4 regions of the Arthrobacter sp. 1088 genome follow, and region 1 is predicted to be linked to each of the others. Evidence: riboswitches for the same ligand, from Rfam matches in the RefSeq annotation. Region 1 holds a riboswitch; each other region holds the start of a gene.

Region 1 (2,196 bases):
AGACCGGAAACTTAGGTGCGGCCTGGACTGCGATATCCGGAAAAGTCGCGATGTTTACCAACGTAGGAACAATCGGGACAGACTGCTCCACCAGACGGGGAATGTGCCGGGGCAAAAGGCCGGTGGCGTGCTCAATGCAGTCAATCCCGGCGTCGAGCATGTCATCAATAGTGTCTTCAGCGAAGCAGTGGGCCGTCACCCTGGCCCCTTCGTCGTGGGCGGCAGCAATCGCATCCCGCACCACGTTCCGAGGGAAGGAAACCGCGAGGTCGCCGGCACCGCGATCGATCCAGTCGCCCACGAGTTTCACCCAACCGTCCCCATCCCGGGCTTCCTTGCGGACTGTTTCCACGAGTTCGCCGGGCTCCACTTCGTGACCCAATCCACGCAGGTAACGCCGGCTCCGGGCGATGTGGCGCCCGGCACGAAGCAGCCGTGGGAGATCCTCCCGCCGCTGAACCCAGCGTGTATCGCTTGGCGAGCCGGCGTCACGGATCAACAACGTGCCGGCTTTCAGGTCGGCTTGGGCCTGGGCAAGGGTTGTCTGCTCATCAACTGCCCCGCCGACGCCAAGTCCAATGTGGCAATGGGCGTCCACAAACCCAGGGAGGACCCATCCCTCCAGTATGGAATCGGGTGCGGCCACGGGACGTTCGAACGTCAGGTTGCCATCAACGGACCACAGCCCGTGCCGTTGGTCGTCTCCTGCAACAAGCACAGGACCGGTGAATTCGATGATGTTGGCCATGGCAAAAGCCTAATCTGCCCTGCATGACACAGGTTTACCGACGGGTCTGCGTTTGGATCATGACTGGGCCCCGGATCGGGAGCTGTGGTAGCTTCGTCTACGACCACACGGGGGCCCCTGCAGGGGCTGAGATCGGACTGAAGCAGTCTGCGACCGTTGAACCTGTCCGGGTAATGCCGGCGAAGGAAGTGAGTAATCCTTTGAGCACCACCGAAACACAGCACAGCCCTGCCGAAAACCAGGCCAACACCAGCGAAAAGGCGGCTGAAACCGTCACGCAGTCGCTGAAGTCCCATTCGCTGGCCTGGCTGGAAGACCCCGCCAACGGCATTCGCGTCCCCGTCACGGAAATCGCGCTTGAACCGTCCCCAAACGGTGAGGCAAACGCTCCGCTGCAGGTGTACCGGACCGCGGGGCCCGGCAGTGATCCCGTAGTGGGCCTGGAGCCCTTCCGGGCCGCATGGATTGAGGGCCGTGGCGACACGGAAGCCTACTCCGGCCGCGAACGGAACCTGCTCGACGACGGCAAGTCGGCCGTCCGCCGAGGCGCAGCGTCAGCTGAGTGGAAGGGCGCGCAGCCGGTGCCCCGCCGCGCCGTCGAAGGCAAGACCGTCACCCAGATGCACTACGCCAGGAAGGGCATCATCACGCCTGAAATGCAGTTCGTGGCGTTGCGTGAGAACTGCGAAGTTGAACTCGTCAGGAGTGAAGTCGCCGCAGGCCGGGCCATCATTCCCAACAACATCAACCACCCGGAATCCGAGCCGATGATCATTGGCAAGGCATTCCTGGTCAAGATCAATGCCAACATCGGCAACTCCGCCGTCACGAGCTCCATTGCCGAAGAAGTAGACAAGCTGCAGTGGGCCACCCAATGGGGTGCCGACACCGTTATGGACCTGTCCACCGGCGATGACATCCACACCACGCGTGAGTGGATCATCCGCAACTCCCCCGTGCCCATCGGAACTGTCCCGATCTACCAGGCCCTGGAAAAGGTCAACGGCGAGGCCAATAAACTCACGTGGGAGATCTTCCGCGACACCGTGATCGAGCAGTGCGAGCAAGGTGTGGACTACATGACCATCCACGCCGGCGTGCTGCTTCGGTACGTGCCGCTGACAGCCAACCGCGTCACCGGCATCGTGTCCCGCGGCGGTTCGATCATGGCGGGTTGGTGCCTGGCGCACCACCAGGAAAACTTCCTCTACACGCACTTCGATGAGCTGTGCGAAATCTTCGCCAAGTACGACGTCGCATTCTCCCTCGGTGACGGGCTGCGCCCGGGCGCCACGGCAGATGCCAATGACGCCGCCCAGTTCGCCGAGTTGGACACGCTCGCCGAACTGACCCAGCGGGCATGGGAATTTGATGTCCAGGTGATGGTTGAAGGCCCCGGGCATATTCCCTTCCACTTGGTCCGCGAGAATGTGGAGCGCCAACAGGAA
Region 2 (2,196 bases), on a different contig from region 1:
GGTCCGGTCTGCGTCGGAGCCGGGCGCGTGCTCAGCCAGTTCCGATGAAGCTCGGACTCGACCTCAAGGCAGGTCTGTGACGCCTTGGCCCAGAAGAGCTGCTCTTCCTCAGTGGGGGCAAGGGCACCGGCGCGGGCCAGAACCCGGGAATAGCCGTTGAGGTAGATGGCGTCCTGGGCAAGGTAGTAGTTGAACTCGGGCTCAGGGAGCCTCCCCGACTGCAGGCCCTGGATGAAGGCCAGGCCGTAGATTGCGTCCAACTCCGGCGTGGCTTCCGCCCAAAGTCGCGCGGCAAAATCGCCGGACCGGCCAGCAGGATTCCGTGTTGGCTCCAGATGGTGAAAGTGCTGGATCGGCCCGCTGCCCCTGCCCACGTCGAGCCCGTCGGCCGCAGAAAGGGCCTGCAGCAGCCACGGCTTAACCTCCCGCAGTGACGCTTCCCAGTCACCTCTGCGGGCCTGCACCGTGGCCAATGCCGAGGAGAGCGAACAGCCCGTTCCGTGGCTGTTCCGGGTATCCACACGGGGACCGGCCACCTCGATAACGTCCTGCCGCAGCAAGCCGCTCGTATTGACCAAGGCATCAGGACATTCCGCTCCGGCCAAATGGCCACCCTTCACCAGGACGGTCGTTCCACATTCGGCAGCCAGACGCTTGCCTTGGTCAAGGGCAGTTGCCCAGTCCGGGGCGTCAGGCTCCCCCAGCAACATAGCCAGTTCGGGAAGGTTGGGGGTAACGAGATCCGCCAAAGGCAGGAGGCTGCGAAGCGCGGCTTCGGCGTTCCCACGCAGAAGCCGGTCGCCGCTGGTGGCCACCATCACCGGGTCAAGGACCACGACGGCGGGACGCACGTCTTCGAGCCAGCTGCGGACTTCGTGGATGACGGACGCGTCACCCAACATCCCGATCTTGACGGCATCAATCTCAATATCGCTGCTGATGGCGTCCAGTTGCTGGCGCAGGAACTCCACGGGCGGAACATGGACTGCACTGACTCCAAGGGTGTTCTGTGCCGTGAGCGCCGTGATGGCAGCCATTCCGTAACCACCGTGCGCAGCAATGCTCTTCAGGTCTGCCTGGATCCCTGCGCCTCCGGACGGATCCGAACCGGCAATGCTAAGCACCCGCGGATGTTGCCGGGCAGCCACGGGTCCGCCAACGCTACCGGCGGGGTCAAGGGGGTAGACAGGGGAACTGGACAATGAAGCCATGATGGACATCCCTTCGCCGGTGCTAACCGGACAGGTTCAACGGGTCTGGATCTCAGCCAGGCCCAGCGCCCGGCACCCCGTGTCAGTTTCCTAGCGTAGCCGGGAAGTCCAGCGGTCCGGGAACCGGCCTGCTTGGGTGCATGGATGTGACTGCCGGCGACAAAAGAGTCCCGCAGTATCCGACGACATCGGATATTGCGGGACTCTTTCAACACGTCATCAGTGCTGACGTGCTTACAACTCCGAAGCTGGAACTCCTACGCCGAGGATGATGGGCTCGTCAGCTGCCTTCTTTTTGGCAGGCTCTTCCGCTGCCGGCGCTTTGGCCTCGTGGGCCGTTCCACCCGCGGCTGCGGCAGTTACCTCGTGGTGCTCCACGCTGGTTTCGTTTGCGGCACCCTGTGCCCTGCTCGCGCTACGGTTCCTTCGGCCTCGACTTCCACGCGAACGCGAAGAACGATCGTTCTGACCGTCGGTGGCCGCAGCACTTGCAGCGGAGGCAGCGGAAGTTTCGGAAGCCGTGGCAGGTCCGGAAACCGTATCCACAGTGTTTTCCTCGGCAGCCGGTGCAGCACCGAGGTGCGAGAACGCCTCCGCCAGCAGGTCCAGGCTCATGGCCGGCTTGCCCGCAGACGGTTCCTCATGGTGCTCCACGAATGGGAGCGCCACTTCTTCGCCACCGAAGCGCAAAACGGGCGTGGACCGTGCCTCCCGAACCGCTGCTTCATGGCTGGCGGCATCAGCTGCGGCCGCTCCCCCGGCATCGCCGGTTGCCGTATCAGACACGGATTCAGCCGTGTCGTGATGCTGACCGGCTGCGCGTGCCAGTTCCTCCGCGCGGTGAACTTCGTCGTCGTGCAAGTGCGCGGCATGCGCTGCAGCGGCGATGGTGGCAAGAGCCGCCCTGGTCGCCTCGGCCTTCGCCTGGCGAACGGGGTCAACCGACTCCTTGCCACTTGGCGCAGCTACCGGGGCGGCAGCGGTG
Region 3 (2,196 bases), on a different contig from region 1:
ATGTCCGTGGGCGTGACCCAGTTTGCCCAAGGGCGAAGGTCTGAGGCGTCAAGGCGAAGTCCGGCCTCCTCCCAAACTTCCCGCAGGGCAGCGGTGAGCAGCATGCCTGACTTTGCCGGGGCCTGTACAGGATCGACGGCGATGGAACTCAGATGCCAGTCTGCAGCGTGCTGTTCCAGCAGCCGGACAGGGTAATCCCATCCATCCTGGTCAGCGGCATCAACCCGGCCGCCCGGAAAGACCACCATGCCGGCGGCGAAGTCCATGGTGGCAACCCTGTGCTGGACGAAGGCCTCAAGCCCGCCCGGGGCGTCGCGGAGCAGGATGACGCTCGCGGCAAGGCGGGGTTGGGGAACTGGCATGTCCGTAATGGGAAGGTCCGTCATGAATTACCCCTTTGCCGCGTCGATTCCTGCTGCATCATTGTCTCAGGTCCTGTTGTCGGGCTGGTGTGCGTGCTAAGACCGGAGAATGGGGCGCAGAGCCGGCCCCGCAACGCAGGAGAAGGGGAGCCAACCGCTTTGTGACTAGTCCGAGGAGCCCACGAACACCCACAGGTGTAAACTGAACCACGCCCATAAGGGCAGATTAATAACGACAGGGGAGCGCCGCCGTCGGACCTTGCAGAGATGCAGGTGACGCGAGGGCGCTGAGAGTGCGGACAGCCGCAGACCCTCGAACCTGATCCGGTTAGTACCGGCGCAAGGGAGTCGAGCTTCTCAGAGTGTCCGGATCCGGGCGGCGCAGGCCGGCCGGGGGTTTCCGGGGAGCACTTTCCCCTCCTGTACCTCAGGAGGCAGAAAAAATGACCACGGCAAGCGTGAAGAAAACCAGTTATAACTGGCGTGTTGTAGACATCGTGGTGGCAGCTTTGATTGCCATCGCCGGCGGCGTGATTTTTTGGGCCTGGTCCCAGGGCGCCGCAATCGTATCCATTCCCATGAACGCCACGTATCCGCCGCTCACCGGTTTGATCGCCGGTGGCTGGATGATCCCGGCCGTCCTGGGCATGCTCATCATCCGCAAGCCGGGCGCAGCCCTGTTCTGCGAAGCCGTCGCCGCCACCGGCGAACTCATCATGGGTTCCCAGTACGGCACCACCGTCCTCATCTCCGGCGTCCTCCAGGGACTGGGCGCGGAACTCGTCTTCGCTGCGTTCCGGTACAAGAAGTTCGACCTCTCCGCTGCACTCCTCGCAGGTGCCGGCTCGGGCCTCTTCTGCGGTCTCAACGATTCCTTCCTGCCTTGGGGCTGGAACATCGCCTACGAAGCAATCGACAAGCTGGCTTACATCGCCTTCACCACGCTCTCCGGTGCGATCATCGCGGGCGCGCTGTCCTGGGTTGCCACCCGCGGGCTGGCCAAGACCGGTGTACTGAGCTCCTTCGCGTCGCGGAAGGCTGCTTCGGAGCCCGTCTTCAACTAATGCCTGCCACGCAAAGCAGCGGCCAGGTGCGGCCTGCCGCCATTACCGCCCAAGGGTGGGGATGGCGGCATGCCGGGCGTTCCACACCCGCCATCCAGGACCTCGATCTCCGGATCGGGCCCGGCGAGCGTGTGCTCTTGCTGGGTCCATCGGGCGCAGGAAAATCGACACTGCTCCACGCCCTCGCCGGTGTGCTGGGTGATGAGGAGGATGATTCCGACGAGACCGGCTCGCTGCTGATCGACGGCGTTGCTCCCCGCGAACAGCGCGGACGCGCAGGTCTGATGCAGCAGGATCCGGAAACCCAGGTAGTGCTCTCCCAGGTGGGTGACGATGTCGCGTTTGGCGCCGAAAACCTGGCCGTTCCCCGGGAAGAAATTTGGGCGCGCGTCCATGAAGCGCTCGACGACGTCGGGTTGCGCACAGCTGCAGGCGGCGGCTTGGCACTGGATCACCCGACGGCGGCCCTGTCCGGCGGGCAGAAGCAGCGACTTGCGTTGGCTGGCATCCTCGCGATGCGGCCCGGGCTGATCCTCCTGGACGAACCTACGGCGAACCTGGATCCGGTGGGCGTGCTTGAGGTTCGGGACGCCGTGCAGCGCTGCCTGGACAAGACCGGTGCCACTTTGGTTGTCGTGGAACACCGTGTGTCCGTGTGGAAGGACCTGGTGGACAGGATCGTGGTCCTCCAGCCACCCTCGGCCGGGGGCGGTGTGCTCCTGGACGGCCCCCCGGATCGGGTGCTCACAGAGGCCCGCACCATGCTGATG
Region 4 (2,196 bases), on a different contig from region 1:
GGCCACAGGCGTCAAGAGAACGCCGTGGCGGAAGAACCCGGTGGCGATCACGAGACCGTCGATGGTGCCCCCGGGCCCGGTAACTCGTCCAAGTAGGGGTGCGTTGTCCGGTGTGCCTGGCCGTGCACGGGCTGTCGCTTCCAACAGTTCCAGCTCCGCCACGGCAGGAACCAACACTTGGGCGTCACGCAGGAGTTGATAGACGCCCCCGGCGGACACTGCGTTGCTGGACGCAGACAACCCGTCCTCCCGCTGGGTGGCTCCAATCACCACCGTTCCGTCGTCGCGGGGGACGATGTAGACCGGCACCCCGCGGACCATGCCCCGGATGGTGGATGTGAGCAGCGGCTGGAGGTGTTGGGGAACGCGCAGCCTGAGAATGTCGCCGTAAACGGGCCGCAGGGGCAGGTTGAGACCCTCGGGGAGACCGCCGATCCTGGCTGCATCCAGCCCGCAGGCGAGCACAGTCTCTGAGGCCCAAACAACGCGCCCGGCGCCCGAATCGAGCTGGACCCCGCAGACGCGTTCCCCGTCCCAGAGCAAACGGGACGCTTGGAACGGCAGGGCGAAACCGTCCTCCGCTCCGGAAACCCAGGTTGCGTCACTTGGTCCGTGGGCTGATAACCCGTCCAGGAGGCATCGTGCAAGGCGCCGCGGATCCACTTGGTGATCGGCCGGTATGTCGAAGGCACAGGAAATCCCGGGGCTGAGCAAAGGCTCGCGCTCGCGCGCTTCACGCAAAGACAGTGGCTCCACGCGCAGCCCCGCGGCCTGCTGGACTGTGCGGAGGTCTGCCAGCGCACGGCGGTCGGCGGCGTCGGCACCAACGGCGATGGTCGACGTCGTGCGGTATCCGGCGGCTGATTCGCTGCCGTGGACGCTCCGGACGAAAGCCGGCCACAGTTGGGAGGATTCCAACATGAGTTCCAGGAGGTCTTCCTCCTGGTAGTGGAGTTCACTGACTGGAGCCAGCATTCCGGCGGCAGCGAACGTCGCACCCACTGCGGGGGTGGGATCAATGAGGACCACAGAGCGGCCCTGACGGCGGACTTCGTGGGCGATGCCAAGGCCGATGACGCCGCCACCAATGACCGCAACGTCTGCCTGCAAGGGGTTTTGGCGGGATTCTGCCATATGTTTCCTTCCCTACGCCGGTATTAGCCGGATCAGGTCAAGCGGTCGGCGCTGAAGCCCTCTCAGCCGGACGGTCATATGACGCTGTCACGGCTCCCGCAGTACGTGCCCAGTTTAGAGGAACTACTCTGGTTTCCATGACCCAGCATGATGTCCACACCACTGCCCGCCTTTACTTGTGCACTGATGCCCGCAAACGCCAGGGCGATTTCGAAGACTTCGTCGACGCCGCGTTTGAGGGCGGCGTCGACATCATCCAGCTTCGCGACAAGACGCTCGAGGCCGCCGAGGAGCTTGAGGTCCTGGAGGTCCTGCACAACGTTGCCCAACGGCACGGAAGGCTGTGGGCCGTCAACGACCGCGCCGATGTTGCCAGTATTTCCGGGGCTCCGGTGTTCCATATCGGCCAAAAAGACATCCCGTTACGCGCTGCACGGCACCTCCTCCACGACCGCACGGTCATCGGCCTGTCCACCCATACACTGGACCAGGTTGACGCCGCGATAGCTGCCTCCCCCGGCAGGAGCGGACTGGATTATTTCTGTGTTGGCCCGGTGTGGGCAACACCGACAAAGCCAGGCCGTGAAGCAGTTGGGCTGGACCTGGTCACATATGCCGCGGAAGCCGTAAAGCGCGCGGATGAGGAGACCGTAGGCGGCGTCCTCCTCCCCTGGTTCGCCATCGGCGGCATAGACCTCACCAATGTTGAACAGGTGGTTGCGGCCGGAGCCAGCCGGATCGTGGTGGTACGTGCCATCACTGAGGCGGAGGACCCGACGGCGGCGGCCAAGACTTTGCTGGAAGCGCTCGACGCCGGATAACCACCCCGGCGCCCTGGCTGCTGCGGAGGATATTCGAAAGTGTCCTAAGCCGTGAGCCCCAGCCCGGACATGCGTCGCCCATGCCGCTCCGCCAGCTCAGCGGTGAGGGCCTTGACTGCATTGCGCGCGTCCCCGCCGCCCTTGAGCAGCGGTCCCAGCTGGGGATGTTCCATGCCTACGCGTTGTGCTTGCGTCAGGGCTTCACCGACCAGGCGGCGGCCCCACAAAGCCAGGCGCGACG

The links. A riboswitch is a leader RNA that binds a small molecule or an ion and turns the genes downstream of it on or off. The one in region 1 is predicted to bind thiamine pyrophosphate.
Region 2: it holds a riboswitch for thiamine pyrophosphate, as region 1 does, so the genes downstream of both, J2Y41_RS15750 (bifunctional hydroxymethylpyrimidine kinase/phosphomethylpyrimidine kinase) here and thiC (phosphomethylpyrimidine synthase ThiC) in region 1, are expected to answer to the same signal.
Region 3: it holds a riboswitch for thiamine pyrophosphate, as region 1 does, so the genes downstream of both, J2Y41_RS11865 (ECF transporter S component) here and thiC (phosphomethylpyrimidine synthase ThiC) in region 1, are expected to answer to the same signal.
Region 4: it holds a riboswitch for thiamine pyrophosphate, as region 1 does, so the genes downstream of both, thiO (glycine oxidase ThiO) here and thiC (phosphomethylpyrimidine synthase ThiC) in region 1, are expected to answer to the same signal.

What each region holds. Positions count from the first base shown of each region.
Region 1 covers NZ_JAVDSM010000016.1:84,313-86,508, reverse strand. The annotation lists gene J2Y41_RS20640 (amidohydrolase family protein) at 1-748, opposite strand, end outside; TPP riboswitch at 846-953, shown strand; gene thiC (phosphomethylpyrimidine synthase ThiC) at 949-2,196, shown strand, end outside.
Region 2 covers NZ_JAVDSM010000009.1:168,782-170,977, forward strand. The annotation lists gene J2Y41_RS15750 (bifunctional hydroxymethylpyrimidine kinase/phosphomethylpyrimidine kinase) at 1-1,211, opposite strand, end outside; TPP riboswitch at 1,203-1,301, opposite strand; gene J2Y41_RS15755 (Rne/Rng family ribonuclease) at 1,446-2,196, opposite strand, start outside.
Region 3 covers NZ_JAVDSM010000006.1:279,377-281,572, reverse strand. The annotation lists gene J2Y41_RS11870 (NUDIX hydrolase) at 1-386, opposite strand, end outside; TPP riboswitch at 590-726, shown strand; gene J2Y41_RS11865 (ECF transporter S component) at 806-1,426, shown strand; gene J2Y41_RS11860 (ABC transporter ATP-binding protein) at 1,426-2,196, shown strand, end outside.
Region 4 covers NZ_JAVDSM010000007.1:27,387-29,582, reverse strand. The annotation lists gene thiO (glycine oxidase ThiO) at 1-1,134, opposite strand, end outside; TPP riboswitch at 1,127-1,244, opposite strand; gene thiE (thiamine phosphate synthase) at 1,272-1,955, shown strand; gene J2Y41_RS12400 (ferritin-like fold-containing protein) at 2,000-2,196, opposite strand, start outside.